2 regions of the Marinomonas sp. THO17 genome follow, and region 1 is predicted to be linked to the other one. Evidence: riboswitches for the same ligand, from Rfam matches in the RefSeq annotation. Region 1 holds a riboswitch; the other holds the start of a gene.
What was found. Region 1 has a riboswitch for thiamine pyrophosphate ahead of thiB (thiamine ABC transporter substrate binding subunit). Riboswitches for the same ligand answer to the same signal wherever they lie in the genome.
Positions count from the first base shown of each region.

Region 2: it holds a riboswitch for thiamine pyrophosphate, as region 1 does, so the genes downstream of both, thiC (phosphomethylpyrimidine synthase ThiC) here and thiB (thiamine ABC transporter substrate binding subunit) in region 1, are expected to answer to the same signal.

Region 1 is NZ_AP031575.1:1,629,232-1,634,569, forward strand. Features, by position in the region: gene ABXS85_RS07705 (ATP-binding cassette domain-containing protein) at 1-505, opposite strand, end outside; gene thiP (thiamine/thiamine pyrophosphate ABC transporter permease) at 498-2,072, opposite strand; gene thiB (thiamine ABC transporter substrate binding subunit) at 2,096-3,106, opposite strand; TPP riboswitch at 3,162-3,278, opposite strand; gene ABXS85_RS07720 (3-deoxy-D-manno-octulosonic acid transferase) at 3,301-4,527, opposite strand; gene msbA (lipid A export permease/ATP-binding protein MsbA) at 4,527-5,338, opposite strand, start outside.
Region 2 is NZ_AP031575.1:219,829-225,166, forward strand. Features, by position in the region: gene ABXS85_RS00995 (penicillin-binding protein activator) at 1-521, opposite strand, end outside; gene rsmI (16S rRNA (cytidine(1402)-2'-O)-methyltransferase) at 634-1,500, shown strand; TPP riboswitch at 1,569-1,673, shown strand; gene thiC (phosphomethylpyrimidine synthase ThiC) at 1,852-3,843, shown strand; gene thiE (thiamine phosphate synthase) at 3,840-5,338, shown strand, end outside.

The sequences.
Region 1 (5,338 bases):
CCAGAAACAGCATTTCCTCACGTAATACTGGATCCAGCGCACTAAAAGGTTCATCTAATAGTAAAATAGGCTTGTTTCGCACCATGACTCTGGCAATGGCAACTCGTTGCGCCTGACCACCAGAAAGCGCTTGCGGATATGACTTGGCTTTTTCTATCAATTGAGTTTGCTCTAAAGCCCAATATACTTTCTCTTGCTGTTCCGGGGTCAATCGCAAGCTGGAAACAAGGCCAATAGCAACATTTTGCCAAACCGTTAGCTGAGGAAACAAATTATCACTTTGAAATAAGGTTGAAATCGGTCGATCATAAGCAGGCAAATTTGATAGAGACATTTGATTGAATAACAGCTGACCTTTACCTTGTAAAAAACCACCAATTAAATGCAATAAGGTACTTTTACCTTCTCCACTCCCACCAAGTAAAGTAGTCATACCAGTCTCTATTTGTGCTTGATAATGGGCGTGAAAATCTTCCCAATGATACTCGAGATTAAGATCAAGCATGCTGACGACCTCCAATGATTCGACCACTTAAGACGAATAACAACAAACAGAGTAAAATTAACACCACCGCCACACAAGCGCCTTCCTCAAGCCGATAATTGCCAATTAATTGGAACAAATACAAAGGCAATGACACCATCCCTTGACTACCAAACAAGGCAATCACCCCCATATCCCCAAGAGATAACACCAACGCAAAGGCAAAACCTTGGGCTATACAAAATTTTTGCACTGGCCATTCCAGTTTCCAGCGCTGCCATCTTGCCACTCCTAAACTGCTGTATAAGTTACGATAACGTCGCTCCTGCTGATAAAAGCTTGGCATAATAGAACGCAGCACAAACGGCATGGCCATCACAGCATTTACCCAAACCACAATCCAATAACTGGATGAAAAACTCATCCCCATTTCACGCATCCAGAGAAACAAGCCTGTCGCGATAACCAAGCCTGGCACCATCAAAATAAAATTCCCTAGTTGCTCCAGTCGAATAGAATACACATCCAAAACAGCTCGCCCCATACAGTACCTTGCTACAACAGCAAAACACACACCCATCAATACACTGAAAAACGCCGCAGGGAAGGCTATTTTTAACGACACCCACATTGCAGACCATAGCCCTGGAGACTGAATAGTCTGCCAAAAAGTCATAGTGAAGAGAGGGTCAAATATGGCAACAAACGGCGGCACCACCAAGAAAAGCACACTCAGTAAAGCCAAGCCATCAGAGCCAGTGGACAGCCAAGACTGTCTTATGGGGTACAAAGTTTCACCTAGCAAGCTAGCGTCTTGTCTGTGTATAGGCGCAAACTTATAGACCAAGAATGCCATAGCACTGCAAATCCCCACCTGTATCAAAGATAAAAAGCTGGCTTTGCTTAAGTCAAAATCAAAGCGTAACGCCTGATAAATAGCGACCTCTAAGGTAGAGGATTTTGGCCCGCCACCAAGACTCAACACAACAGCAAAGCTAGAGAAACAGAGCATGAAGATCAACACAAAGACACCCGGCATGGCCTTGCGTAAATAACTCCACTCAATAAAGCGAAAGGCTGCCCAACGAGAAAAACCCAGCTGATATGCCTGTCGCCATTGCCCTGCAGGAATTAAAGCATACGCCTGTAACAATAAACGCACCGCTAGGGGCAAATTGAAAAAAACATGAGCCAATAAAATCCCGCTCAAACCGTACAGGGGAAAGTCTATCGACAATAGGTTACTCACCCAACCACTACGCCCATACACCACCACGATACCCAAAATAGCGACAATACTTGGTACAACAATAGATACAGAGAAAATCTGCAGTAAAAGATTCCGCCCAAAAAACTGACGATGAAACAAACAAGATGTAACTGGAACTGCGATGGCAAGACTAATCAAGCTACTCAGTAAAGCCTGCCATAAAGAAAAACGAATTAAACGCCATAAATAAGGCTGAGACAGAAAGCTCTTCCACTCTCCTACATCAGTGAACTTCAACAAATAAAAAAGACCAATGCCCCCTAAAAAAACAAACAAGCCTACTCCCAGCAGAGCTGGCAGTAGGCTTAGGATTGGCATATTTCGTTTCAAAAAAGTCCTACTTACTCGGTCGTTGCATTCAACCACTCATTGATCCATGCTTTGCGGTTTAGCGCAACCTGTTCTGCGGGTAGCACCAGATTGTTAGCCGGCTTTAAAGCGGTATCAAAAGCAGCAGGCAAAGGCTGATCAAGCTTAATAACAGGAAGCATCCAGTTACCCGTTGCTATGGTCGACTGAAAGCCTGGTGTCAAAATGAAATTCATAAATTGCTGAGCAAGGGTTTTATTTGGTGCAGACTTTAGCATTGCCGCTACCTCCACTTGTGGATAGCGCCCCTCTTTCGCTTCAATCGCTTTATATTTGCTCTCACCTTCTGCCACTATGTGGTAAGCAGGCGAAGTGGAGTAGCTCAGCACCACGTCCGCTTCCCCTTTAAGGAAGAGGCCATATGCATCCGACCAACCTTTGGTCACGGTAACAGTGTGAGAAGCTAGGGTTTTCCAAGCTGTAGCGGCATCCTCACCATATACAGACTTCATCCAGAGCATTAAGCCTAAACCTGGTGTACTGGTGCGAGGATCTTGGTAAATGACACGTAAATCTTGGTTTTCAACAATCTCTGACAAACTTGTTGGCGGATTGGAGAGTGTTTCAGAGTTGTAGATAAAAGCAAAGTGCCCATGGTCAAATGGCACGAAAACTTCATCTGTCCAAGCCTTATCCAGCTGCACAGAAGTAGTATCCACACCATGTTTTGCTAACAAACCAGTCTCTGCTGCGGCTGTCATCAAATTCAGATCCAAACCTAACAAAACATCCGCTTGAGACGACTTCCCTTCTAATTGCACGCGAGACAAAATGCCACCAGAAGAATCCAAGGCAACAAAATTCAACTCACAATCACACTCCTTCTCAAAATTTTCTTTTATTTTTGGCCCCGGGCCCCAATCGGATGCGAAAGAATCATAGGTGTATACATTTAAAGTCTGACTGAAGACAGCAGCAGAAAAAGCAAAAGATAGGCTTGCCAAAGCAATACTTGAACATTGACGAAGAGAGAGTTTTTTCAAGGTGTCGCTCCTAAAGTAAGTGAGCGGCGTATCAAAGGAATATAAGCAAACAGAACATTACTTACTACCTCAATTCCTACGCCAGCATAATCTGGATCAGGTTCAATGGGTTAGCGAACAATCACTTCTCAGCTTGAAATGAAAATTAAATCAAGCACCCCATGAGATATAGAGCGGACATTGTAAAGAGTCACTTAATGAAAGTCTATTTCATTAAGTACTCGTGTTACTGCACCTTGACTGCTTTGCGCGAACCTTAATGCGGCTTGGCCAAGACGAATTCGTTGGGACGATTGTTTTGATAGAGAAATCAGTAAATTGCTCAGCTGCTCCTCATTCTGACAACGCAATGCCCCTTTCGCCAAGATCAACTGATCTGTAATGTCTTGAAAATTAAAGGTATAAGGACCAACTAAAATGGCTTTGGAAAGCAAGGCTGGCTCAATCGGATTGTGACCACCACGTTTTATCAAGCTTCCACCAACAAAGGCCAAATCTGACGCTTGATAGTAATGCATAAGTTCTCCCATGCTATCACCTATCACCACTTCGAAATCCTTCCATTTATTTACGGGTGTTTTACTGCGTAGTGCCACTTTTGAGAAAGACTCTTTTGCCAACTCGCTGACTTCTTCGAAACGTTCAGGATGACGAGGAACTAAAACCAATAGTGCTTGTGGTTGAGACCTCAACAGAACTTGATGCGCTTTTAATATCTGCGCTTCTTCACCTTGGTGAGTACTAGCAGCAAGCCAAACAAAAGGTCGATCAATTTGTTCTCGCCAGTTCTGATCCAATACCTCTTCAGAAACAGCCAAATCGAATTTTATGCTGCCCGTCGCATACACTTTGCTTGCCCCTAAACGCTTAATACGATCCGCATCGGCCTGCGCATGCGCCAAAAATTGATCTGGCAAAGCAAACAATCGAGATGAAAAACGAGGAAACCTTTGATACCGAAGATAAGAACGCTCGCTCATTCGCGCATTAACAATACTGACATGAAGCCCTTTTTGTTTCGCCAGCATTAAAAGGTTTGGCCAAAGCTCCATTTCAACAATCAATAATCTTGGGCACTCTATTCGACTCAGTGCTTTCTGCACTGCCCAATGCCAATCCATTGGTAAATATTTATGCTGAGCAAAGGGAAAGACTTTTACAACCTGCTCTGCCCCAGTGGGTGTCATGGTCGTCACCAATAAACGATGATCAGGGTATTTTTCGCGCCACTGTGCCACCAAGGGTCTGGCCGCCAAGACTTCTCCCACAGAAGCACAATGCAGCCAAAGATCGGCCTCTACTTTCCCCCAGTGCCCACAAGCCTCCTTTGCACGATAATTCGCATAGGTACGTTTGAAACGACGAATTTTTAACCATATTAGCGGCGTTAGTAGGTTAATAACAAAAGAGTACAACCACATTATTCAGCCGCCTCACTAAATTGCTGATTATGCAATTGCGCATAGGCCCCTTGCTGCGCAAGCAATTCCTGATGCGAACCTTGCTCAATAATCTCGCCATGATCCACCACCGCAATAATATCGGCATTTTCAATGGTGGATAGACGATGGGCTATTGCAATGGTAGTACGATTTTCCATCAAGCCGTCTAAGGCAGATTGAATAGCACGTTCTGATTCAGTATCCAGTGCTGATGTCGCTTCATCTAATATGAGAATAGGTGCATTTTTAAGAATGGCTCTAGCGATGGCGATACGTTGACGCTGACCACCGGACAGCAGGACCCCATTCTCTCCCACCATGGTATCAAGGCCCTTATCCAATTCCTCGATGAAGCCCCAAGCATTAGCCGCTTTGGCAGCTGTAATAACGTCTTCTTCCTTAGCATCACGCAAATGACCATAGGCAATGTTCTCTCGTATAGTACCGTTAAAGAGCACAACCTGTTGATTCACCAAAGCAATATTAGACCTCAGAGACTCTAATTGATAATCGGCAATAGGCACACCATCGATATTTAATTCCCCTTCATCTAAGTTATAAAAACGCGGAATCAAATTTGCTAATGTCGATTTACCACTGCCGGAGCGCCCGACCAACGCCAAGGTTTTTCCTGCAGGTAATGATAGGGTGATGTTTTTCAGCGCTTGCTTTTCCGTACCTGGGTATTGAAATGACATACCCTTCCATTCAATATTTCCTTTCAACTGACTGGCTAATATTTTCCCTTCATCAGGCTCAACACGCATATCCAAAAATTCAAAGATACTTT
Region 2 (5,338 bases), 1.4 Mb from region 1:
GGCTGTTGAGCCTGATATAGGCTCTCTATTTCATTTTCTGTTAAGTTTTGAATAGCCAGCCAAAGTTTGTCTTGATTGGCCTGTATTTCATCCAATGGCAAGCTGTAACTCAACGCCATTCTTAACTTAACTGCTTCTGGCCAATTACCAAAATGCTCAAGAATACTAGCGCGTGTCTCTGTGATTTGGTTTTGCTTGTCAGGGTGCCGTGCTGCTGTCAGCTGATCCGCTTTGTTGAGCAATAGAAAAGCATCTAGGGCATTATCAAGTTGTGCATTGATTTTAGCGGCCAGCAGATACGCATCGAATTGTAACGAAGAGGTTTTGTTAAGTACGGACTTTTCGAGAATCGAAATGGCTTGAACATAGGCGCCATCTTGATAATTTTGTAAAGCCTGTTCATAAGCCGCACTAATGACTTTGCTGTTATTGGGCTTATAAGGTTGATAAATGCTCGGGGGTGGCGTGTTGTCAGAGGCTTTTTTATCACCTTTCACCAAAGCAGAAGTCTGCTGAGGCATATTTAAGTTTGCTGAGTTACATGCACTGAGCAGAAATGCACATAAGGTTAATGATATGATGCGATAATTGGTTAGGCTCATAATCTTACAAATGACAAATGAAAGAGGAAACATGGTATCACATACTAATGATGATGTGAGAGGGTCGCTGTACATTGTTGCGACACCAATTGGCAATTTGGACGACTTTACCAAGCGAGCCGAGCAAACTTTACGAGATGTTGACTATATCGCCGCAGAAGATACCCGTCACAGCCGCCGTTTATTGAATCATTTTGGTATTGAAGGCAAGTTATTTTCACTGCACGATCATAATGAGAAAGACAAAGCAGAATACGTTGCAAGCCTATTAAATGAAGGCAAGAATGTCGCGCTGGTATCTGACGCTGGCACCCCATTAATTTCTGATCCTGGTTATCATTTGGTATCCATTCTGCGTGATCTAGATCACAAAGTAGTACCAGTGCCAGGTGCGAGTGCTTTGATTGCCGCTCTCTCTGCTTCAGGTTTACCCACAGATCAATTCTTTTTTGCAGGTTTTGTGCCGGCTAAATCAAAAGCTCGCACTGATGTGTTTGAGTCATGGCGACAACAAGTTGGCACTATAGTGTTTTATGAATCGACGCACCGTATTGAAGACTCTATGAAGGATTTGCAAACTGTATACGGTGATCAAGTTAGTGTGGTGTTGGCGAGAGAAATCACCAAAACCTTTGAAACCTTTTTATCTGGAACGCCCAACCAGATTCTCGACCGTTTCACTCAAGATGCGAATCAGTTGAAAGGTGAGTTTGTGGTAATGCTTAACATAGTCAAACCGGATCATGCGGATGAAGAAGAGGACGCCAAACGTATTCTTACAATCCTTCTAGAAGAGAACGTCTCGGTAAAACAAGCAGCTGCCATCGCTGCTAAGTTGACAGGTGGTAAGAAAAACCCCTTGTATAAGCTTGCCTTGAAGATGCAAGAAGGTGAATAACTGACTCTATCATATCAAACATTTCCTTTCAGAAGAGTTTACAGAGACATTTGAATCCGTATACTCAATGCTACTTGTCGGAGTGCCATTTGGCTGAGATCGCACAATTGAGTGCGGGATCCGCAGAACCTGATCGGGTTAACACCCGCGTAGGAAACAAGAAAGTCACACTATTTCTTTTCTGCATCGAATGAACTCCTGTTTTGCAAAGGTAAATTTGATGCTGTCAGTCGCATGAAATTTAATTTTCGATTCAGGATTTCTTTTTTTTGTCATAAGTTTGTCGCAGAACTTTGGCTAAACCAGCACCCCAGACAAGCAATTCTCCATCTATTTATAAGGGAAATGCTCATGTCGAACCAAAACAAAAAACCAAATAAGTCTTCTCGCGAAGCGTCTCGTCTTGCTGCTAAGGCTTTTATTGAGTCCTTACAAGCCAAGCCTTTTCCAGCGTCAGAGCGCATTTACCTCATGGGTACAGATGCTTCCATTCGTGTGCCGATGCGTAAAATTAATCTTACCGATACGCCGATTGGCTCGGATCCTGATAACTTGACCTTTGAACCGAACGAGGCGGTTTATGTTTATGATTGTTCAGGCCCTTATGGTGATCCACAAGAAAAAATTGATGTGTACCAGGGCATTAAAGCGATTCGCAATGAATGGATAGAGGCTCGCCAAGATACGCAATTTTTAACGCAAGTGAGCTCTACTTTTACCCAGTCTCGGTTAGATGACGAGCGTCTTGATGAACTGAGATTCCAGCATTTGCCTAAAGTAAGGCGTGCTCGTCAAGGTAAGTGTGTTACTCAGATGCATTATGCCAAGCAAGGCATTATTACCCCAGAAATGGAGTACATTGCCATTCGCGAAAATCAAAATCTTGAAGCCATCAAGAGTGAACTCTTGTTGAAACAGCATCCTGGCCAGAGTTTTGGAGCGAATTTACAAGACAAAATCACCCCGGAGTTTGTTCGAGATGAAGTCGCTAAAGGCCGGGCCATTATCCCTAACAATATTAATCATCCTGAATCTGAGCCTATGATCATAGGGCGTAACTTCTTGGTCAAAGTAAACGCCAACATAGGCAATTCGGCTGTGACTTCTTCCATTGAAGAAGAGGTGGAAAAACTGGTTTGGTCGACTCGTTGGGGAGCCGACACTGTGATGGATTTATCGACAGGGAAAAACATTCACGAAACCCGCGAATGGATTTTACGTAATTCTCCTGTGCCTATTGGTACAGTGCCGATTTATCAGGCGCTAGAAAAAGTAAATGGCATTGCTGAAGACTTGAATTGGGAAGTGTTTCGCGACACCTTGATTGAACAGGCAGAGCAGGGGGTAGACTACTTTACCATTCATGCAGGTGTGTTATTAAGATACGTTCCTATGACGGCAAAACGTCTTACTGGCATTGTTTCTCGTGGTGGCTCTATTATGGCGAAATGGTGTCTTGCGCACCACCAAGAGAGCTTCTTGTATCAGCGTTTTCGTGACATCTGTGAAATTTGTGCGGCCTATGATGTGGCCTTATCCCTTGGTGATGGGTTACGCCCTGGCTCCATCATGGACGCCAACGATGAAGCGCAAATGTCTGAGTTGAGAACCTTGGGTGAGCTGACCAAAATCGCCTGGGAATATGATGTACAAGTCATGATCGAAGGCCCTGGCCATGTGCCAATGCAGCTCATTAAGGAGAACATGACGGAACAGCTAGAGCATTGTCATGAAGCACCGTTTTATACCCTTGGCCCGTTAACACAGGACATCGCACCGGGTTATGACCACATTACTTCTGGAATTGGTGCGGCGCAGATTGGTTGGTATGGTTGTGCCATGTTGTGCTATGTCACACCCAAAGAACATTTAGGCTTGCCAAACAAGGAAGACGTTAAGCAAGGTTTGATTACTTATAAGATTGCCGCTCATGCTGCGGATCTGGCCAAAGGTCATCCTGGTGCACAAGTAAGAGACAATGCGTTGTCGAAAGCGCGTTTTGAGTTCCGTTGGGAAGATCAATTTAATCTGGCGCTGGACCCAGAAACCGCTCGTGCTTATCACGATGAAACCTTGCCGCAAGCCTCGGGTAAAGTTGCGCATTTTTGTTCTATGTGTGGGCCTAAGTTCTGTTCAATGAAAATCACTCAAGAAGTACGTGATTACGCTGCCGGCTTAGAAAAGCATGAAGATAAACAAGTCATTAATGTCGCGGCGCTGCAAGATAATGAGGCACTGCTTGGTATGGAGCAAATGTCTGAGCAGTTCCGCGAATTAGGCAGTGATGTTTATTTAACAACGGATAAATTGGATGAAGCGCAAGCCAAGGCGGAAACAAAATGAGTCAAGCAAGCCAAACAAGACCGCCGATAGTCTGGTGTGTTGGCGGCTCTGATTCCTCTGCTCATGCGGGTTTGCAAGCGGATTTACGTACCGGACAGGATTTGTCTTGTCACGTGCAAACCATAGTGACCTGTACTACGGCGCAAAATTCCAAACGAGTAGATCTGGTGGAACCCGTGAGCTTGTCCATGTTCGATGGACAGTGGCAAACCCTCTTGGACGATGTGTTGCCTGATGCCATTAAAGTGAGTTTGTTGCCGACACCAGAGTTGGTGAAAGCCTGTAGTGAATGGTTGTCGCGCATGAAAAGACAGCAACCAAACATCAAGGTGGTGTTTGACCCTGTTATGGCGGCCAGTAGTGAAGCGGGAAATCGCTTACAGCAAGACAATGCTGCAGAGAATTTACTGACTATCATGCTACCTCATGTGGACATCATCACGCCCAATTTGATGGAGTTTGAGGCCTTGACTGGCTTGTTGGGCCAGTCAAACCCTCATACTTTGGCACAATCTATGATCGAACTATTTGGTGTAAATCAGTTGAGCTGGTTACTCAAGGGAGGTCATTCTGATGATGCATCCGCTACGGATTGGTGGTTTAAGGGAGAAGAGATTCACGGTTTTAGCTCGCCTCGCTTAAGGGTACATAATACGCGTGGCACAGGTTGTACCTTGTCCACGGCGTTGGCTAGCTTTCTTGCTCATGGTTATGCCCTAGAAGACGCAATCACCTTGGCAAAAGCCTATATTACAGGTGCACTTAAATCGGGTGTGCAAATTGGTCAAGGTGCCGGGCCCTTAGGGCGCCCGGGTTGGCCATCCAAACTGGATGATTTTCCTGAGATCCTTTCTACCTCAAAAATGCCTTTGCCAATGGAAAGCTTTGCGTCTGCACAGCAGGGGTTCTATGGGTTATATCCTGTGGTGGATTCGGTGTCATGGTTGGCTTTAGTGCTCAAACAAGGTGTTAAGGTTGCTCAGCTTAGAATTAAAGAGTCAAACTCATCCGATTTAGATGACCAGATTAGAGAGGCCATCCAGTTAGGTCAAGAATACCAAGCACAAATTTATATCAATGATTATTGGCAAAAGGCCATTGAGTTTGGTGCCTATGGTGTTCATCTTGGCCAAGAGGACTTAATGACAGCGGATTTACAGGCCATACAAGCCGCAGGACTGCGCCTTGGCATAAGTACTCATGGTTATTTTGAAATTGCGCGTGCGAAAAACTTTCAGCCAAGCTATATAGCACTCGGTCATATTTTCCCAACACAAACCAAAGACATGCCGTCACAGCCTCAAGGTGTGATGCGCTTACAGGTTTATGCAAACTTGCTAAAAGAGGCTTTTCCCTGCGTGGCCATTGGAGGCATTAATCAACAAGGTTTTGCCTCTGTTGCGCAGACAGGAGTGAACTGTGTCGCCGTGGTTTCTGCTATTACTCAAGCGGAGCATCCGGTTGAAGCGACCAATAAGTTAATGCAACTTTTTGA